Regions from separate parts of the Thomasclavelia ramosa DSM 1402 genome, predicted to be linked through region 2. Evidence: a T-box and tRNA genes for the amino acid it is inferred to sense, from the RefSeq annotation. Region 2 holds a T-box; the other holds one or more tRNA genes.

Region 1 (3,292 bases), 1.2 Mb from region 2:
ATATCAACATTATACAGATTAGGAATCAGTGGTGCCAATAAAAAACATATCATCCCAATCATTAACGATACCATCAATGCAAAACATAATAATTTACGCGCATTATCTCTAGCCTCATCAAGTTTATTAGCACCTAATTTATTTCCTATCATGATCGACACAGCTGAAGATAGACCACCAAAAACAATAAACATTATATTAGCTACTGTGTCAACAACAGATATGGAAGCCACTAAATATTCGTCACATCGCATATATGACATAAAAATTAAAGCTTGTCCCAATGAAAACAAAATTTCATTGATTGTCAAAGGAATTGCTTTACGAACAATACTGGTTAATAAGTTGACATTAATTCTAATTATCCCTTTTAAATCAAAACTAAAGAAATGTTTATTTCGATATAAAATAATCAAATATATTGCCATTTCAACAAGTCGAGCAATAATCGTTGCAATAGCCGCCCCTTGAATTCCCATTTTAAAGAATCCAAAATTTCCAAAAATCAAACAATAGTTTAATGCGGTATTAGTTATTACTGCTACTATCCCCACTTTTAGCTGAATCTTGTTAATACCAACTGCTCGTAAAGCCATCATACAAGTGAACGAAACAGCAAAAGGGATATATGTATATTTAGCAAGATGTAAATATTTAATCGCCTCATCAACTATAATCGGTGTTTTAGAAAACAATTCAATTGCGTATTGAGGAAAAATAAAAATTATTAATGTAAATAAAAGTCCTGCCCCAACCGCAAAAGCCATATTAATATTAAATACCTCTTGGCAATTTTTCTTCTGCTTAGCCCCGAAAAATTGAGCAATATAGATTCCCGCCGCTCCACATAACCCAAATAAAATTGAGTTCATAATTAGAAAAAAACGATTTGCCACCGTTACTGAAGTTAATGCAATATTGCCAATACTGCCAATCATTACATTATCAATTAAATTTACAAACGTTGTGATAAACTGTTGAGCCATAATTGGAAAAGCAATACTAATAACAGTTCTATAGAATTGTTTAGTTCCAAAATATTTCTTCAGCATCATCACTCATCCTTTTTTCTCTTTAATAAATCAGGGAACGCACGTATCAAACGCCGGTGCCCATATTTAAACAACTTCTTTTGTCTAATTAATGATTTTAAGACGATTTGCTGCTTTTGCCATTCTAGACGCTGTTTTTCAATATATGCACGTGCTTCATTTTGTTTTTCCTCAATACTTGCAATCAATCTATTTTCACTTTCTTCCAGTACTTGTTTTACTAATTCTAATTTCTTTTCAATATCCAATGCTACATGTGTTGATACAATTGTATCAACAATAAAGAGAACTGATAAAACCCCACTTAAGACAAATAAAATATTTTCATCAACTAATAATAGCTTACTAGTAAAAAAAGGCTGAACATAATCGATTGCCACAACACTAAATAAACCAAAACAAATAAAACCCTCTAAACAAACACGACCATTCAAATTAAAAGCCTTTTGGCTATAATCCCACCAGCGTCGATGGAACAGTTTCTCCATTACATACGAAGTAATATATTCTAATAAACAAGCTACTACCCCGCCACTAATAAATAAAGTATAAATAGGATAATTAACCTGCTGAATATCAAATAAAACAATTACCAGCATTGCACCAAAACCATAAATAGGAATCCAGGGACCATTTAAAAAACCTCGATTATATGGTTTTTGATGCCGTGATAAAGGCAAAATGATTGATTCCCAAATCCACCCCATTAAACAATAAATAAAGAATGAAACCACAAGAATTATCAACTTTCCAGTCATATTTTGCCTCCTTTAAATAAATTAAAAAGTCTGCCAAAGCAGACTTAATATACAATTGGTGGAGCCTAGCGGGATCGAACCGCTGACCCCCTGCGTGCAAGGCAGGTGCTCTCCCAGCTGAGCTAAGGCCCCAAAATATTAAAATATATATGGTGGGCCTGAATGGATTTGAACCATCGACCTCACCCTTATCAGGGGTGCGCTCTAACCAACTGAGCTACAGGCCCATATATATCTATTTGCAATTAACTAATGGTGGGCCTGAATGGATTTGAACCATCGACCTCACCCTTATCAGGGGTGCGCTCTAACCAACTGAGCTACAGGCCCATCAATCAACTGCCCTAATATAATAGCATGTAGATTCTTTACCGTCAAGCATTTATTTATAATTTTGACAATTTTTTTTATTTCTTAATTTTATCAAAAAAATCGTCATTGCATATTATTTGTTTGCATATCTAAATATTGTTATACTTTGATTATAGTTTATATTTAAGGGAGGCAATTATGAACTTATATGAAATAGAAGTATTAGATAATAACAATCAAACAATCTCACTAAATAATTATAAAGATCAAGTTTTACTAATCGTCAATACAGCAACCGATTGTGAATTCACCGAGCAATATGATGATTTAGAAGAACTTTATGAAAAATATCATAATTATGGTTTTTGTATTCTAGATTTCCCATGTAATCAATTCGGTGAACAAGCACCTGGAACAATGGAAGAAATCATGTCTTTTTGTGCGGATACTTATGGTGTTAGTTTTCCGCAATTTGCTAAAATCGAAGTCAACGGCCCAAATGAATCACCACTTTATACATATTTAAAAGAAAAACAAGATAGTACTTTATCAAAACGAATCGACTGGAACTTCACAAAATTTTTAGTTAATCAAGAGGGTGATGTCGTTGCCCGCTTTGAACCGTTAGTAAAGCCAAGAGAAATTGAAAATAATATTAAAAAATTATTAAAATAAATCTTTATAACAACATACTTGCATTGCAACATAATAAAAACTACTAAATTGAATGAACTTATTATTTTAAATCAAAAATAATAAGTTCATTTTTAATATTAATATTCATCGTATCTGATACCTCATCTTTAAGATAAGATTCTTGTATATTCCTCTTTTAATTACATATATTATTAAAGGAGGTAATAATGGTAAAATTTGCAATTTATACATTTTTAGGATTTATTCTTGAGTCAGTATATGTTTCAATCTTAAAGAAAGAATTCTATCTATCGGGATTACTAAAAGGACCGTTTATCCCTATCTATGGCTTTGGTGCATTATTGATTTTAAGCATTGTCCCTTATCATACTAATAATTTTGAAATCTTTTTTTATTCACTATTCGGCTGTACTGCCCTAGAATATTTGACTCACTTTTTCTTATCATATGATTCACAAATAGAAGTATGGAATTATGGTAAAATACCTAGCAATTATACTAGCCGTATTTGTA
Region 2 (3,292 bases):
GAGGATATTGATGGGATTGGATTTAAAACAGCTGATGAGTTAGCTTTAAAAACAGGTGGGACACTTGATAATCCTAATCGAATTAAAGCTGGGATTATTTACAGTATTAAGCAATATGGGTTTAATACTGGGAGTACATACTGTTACCTTGATGAAATCAAAATAATGTTTTCTAAAATAATATATAATATTGAAGAAGTATCGTTTAATGAATATCTTGATGAATTGATTGATGAAGGATTGATTATTCAACGTGGTGATAAGTATTATTATTTTGAAATGGATGAGGCTGAAAAAAATATAGCTGAATATTTAAAAATACGGATAAATAAACCCGATGAACTTTTTGATGAAAAAGAAGTAGAACGATTGTTGACAAATTATGAAAAGACTCAAGGTATATGTTATGCTGCCAAGCAGAAAGAAGCCCTAAATTATTTTTTAAAGTCTTCTTGCATGATTTTGACAGGCGGACCTGGAACTGGGAAAACGACAATTGTTCAAGCACTTTTAAAAGTGTATTCGGCATTATACCCAGATGATCGAATTGGTTTAGTTGCGCCAACTGGTCGGGCTGCAAAACGATTGACAGAATTAACTGGAATTTATGCTTGTACAATTCATCGCCTATTAAAATGGGATCTTCATAGTAACACATTTGCTATGAATAAAAGCAATCCATTAGATTTAGATGTTTTGATCATTGATGAGTTTTCAATGGTCGATTGTTTATTGTTGAGTAAACTTTTTGAGGCGGGTCGAGGAATCAATAAAGTATTATTTATCGGTGATTACCATCAATTGCCTTCGGTTGCACCTGGAAATATATTACAGGATTTGATGGAAGCTGGAGTGAAAACGATTGAGCTAGATGAAATCTTCAGACAAGCTAAGGATTCAGGAATTATTCAATTGGCTCATCATATTATTCATAATGAAATTGAAAATATGGATCTTTTTGAGCAATATCGGGATATAAACTTTTTTCCTTGCATAAACTATGATGTCGTAAAAAATGTTAAGATAATAGTAAAAAAAGCAATTGACGAAGGTTATGACACAAATGATATTCAAGTACTAGTACCAATGTATCAGGGAGTGGCTGGAATCGATGCTTTGAATGATGCTTTACAAGATGTTTTTAATCCGATTGATGAATTTAATGATTCATATCAAATTGGCCGCAAGGAATATCGTGTAGGTGACAAAATTTTGCAGTTAAAAAATCGACCTGATGATGATGTTTTTAATGGTGATATTGGAACGCTTGTTGAAATATGTCGAAAAGATAATTTTGAATATTTGCAAGATACACTGATTGTTGATTTTGATGGTAATTTTGTTGAATATACAAGTAATACTTTTAACACAATTACTCATGCTTATTGTATGTCGATTCATAAATCGCAGGGAAATGAATTTAAAATCGTTATTATGGCGGTCTTGTCTGATTATTATATTATGCTACGGCGTAATCTATTATATACAGCGATTACAAGAGCAAAGCAGTCTCTCTTTATTTTAGGAAACTCTAAAGCTTTTATGCATGGTTTAGCAAATTATCAAGACAGTCGTCGAAAAACAAGCTTAAAAAGTCGTTTTAAAACAATTGAAACCTTAAATGTGTATGATTTTCTTGAATAAAGGTAAACTATACTGAGGTGAGATATATGATGACAAGAAGCAAAATACTAATTGGATTAACAGTTGCATCACTAATGATTTTGTTGAGTGAATGTGAGTGTGTTGAAGATATGATGTATGAACTCAAAGCAAAGATGTAAAGATATAAATTAATAGTCTTGAAAAATATAATTGGATAGTTTATAATTTGGTAAATCGTTGAAAAAGAAAAGTACTATAAAATAGATCTTTCAGAGAAAGTATGGCTGGTGAAAATACTTATCATTTTATAGGAAAGCTACTTTGGAGAGTAATTAAAGATTACCGTGTAGGCTACGTTACCAGTCAAGTAAGGGCATGAGTTTTCATGAACTAGGATGGTACCGCGATTAAAGTCGTTCCTAGCAATAGGGCGACTTTTTATATTGTAAAGGAGAACAAGATGAAACAATTAACAGGAAATCAAGTTAGAAAAATGTTTTTGGATTTTTTTGAAAGCAAAGGTCATAAAGTTGAACCTAGCCACTCATTAATTCCTAATGACGATCCAACTTTATTATGGATCAATGCTGGAGTAGCAGCAATTAAAAAATATTTTGATGGAACAATAACTCCAGATAATCCACGAATTACAAATGCTCAAAAGTCAATTCGTACTAATGATATTGAAAACGTTGGAAAAACAGCTCGTCATCATACATTTTTTGAAATGTTAGGGAACTTCTCAATTGGTGATTATTTTAAAAAAGATGCAATTGATTTTGCGTGGGAATTATTAACTGATGAAAAATGGTTTGCTTTTGAAAAAGATAAATTATATATTACAGTTCATGATCATGATGAGGAAGCTTATGACTATTGGGTTAATGTCAAAGGTGTTGCTGTTGATCATATGTTAAAAACACCAGGTAACTTTTGGGAAATTGGCGAGGGACCATGTGGACCCGATTCAGAGATTTTTTATGATCGTGGGGAAAAATATGATCCTGATGGTTTAGGAACAAAGTTGTTTTATGAAGAATTAGAAAATGATCGATATATTGAAATTTGGAATTTAGTATTTTCACAATATAACTCACAAGAAGGAGTAGCTCGTGAAGATTATAAAGAGTTGCCACAAAAAAATATCGATACTGGGATGGGATTAGAAAGAATTACTAGTATTATTCAAGGTGGAGAAACAAATTTTGATACTGATTTTTTCTTACCAATTATCCATGAAGTAGAAAAATTAGCCAATGTTTCATATCAAGAAAATAAGATGGCTTATCGAGTTATTGCTGATCATATCCGGACTGTAACATTTGCACTTGCTGATGGAGCATTATTTGATAATGCAGGTCGTGGATATGTTTTGAGGAGAATTTTAAGAAGAGCTGTTCGTTATGGTAAGCAAATTGGAATCGAAAAAGCGTTTATGTATGATTTAGTTGATGTTGTAAGCGAAATTATGAAAGAATTCTATGATTATCTACCAGAAAAAGTAAGTTATATTAGTGACTTAGTAAAAAAAGAGGAAGAAGCTTTTCATAAGACGTTAACAAATGGTGAAAAATTATTAAGTAGTATTATCGCAAAAAATACTGATGGTGTGATTAGTGGAAAGGATGCCTTTAAATTATACGATACTTATGGTTTTCCTTTTGAATTGACTTTGGAAATTGCTGAA

What was found. A T-box is a leader RNA that pairs with one kind of tRNA and senses whether it is charged. The one in region 2 lies ahead of alaS (alanine--tRNA ligase), so its partner is inferred to be a tRNA-Ala.
Region 1: it encodes a tRNA-Ala, which carries the amino acid that the T-box ahead of alaS (alanine--tRNA ligase) is inferred to sense. The anticodon was not compared.

What each region holds. Positions count from the first base shown of each region.
Region 1 covers NZ_CP036346.1:2,652,807-2,656,098, forward strand. The annotation lists gene EYR00_RS12730 (MATE family efflux transporter) at 1-1,052, opposite strand, end outside; gene EYR00_RS12735 (putative ABC transporter permease) at 1,055-1,810, opposite strand; tRNA gene EYR00_RS12740 (tRNA-Ala) at 1,867-1,942, opposite strand; tRNA gene EYR00_RS12745 (tRNA-Ile) at 1,961-2,037, opposite strand; tRNA gene EYR00_RS12750 (tRNA-Ile) at 2,064-2,140, opposite strand; gene EYR00_RS12755 (glutathione peroxidase) at 2,321-2,797, shown strand; gene EYR00_RS12760 (putative ABC transporter permease) at 2,986-3,292, shown strand, end outside.
Region 2 covers NZ_CP036346.1:1,427,133-1,430,424, forward strand. The annotation lists gene recD2 (SF1B family DNA helicase RecD2) at 1-1,644, shown strand, start outside; T-box leader at 1,834-2,029, shown strand; gene alaS (alanine--tRNA ligase) at 2,066-3,292, shown strand, end outside.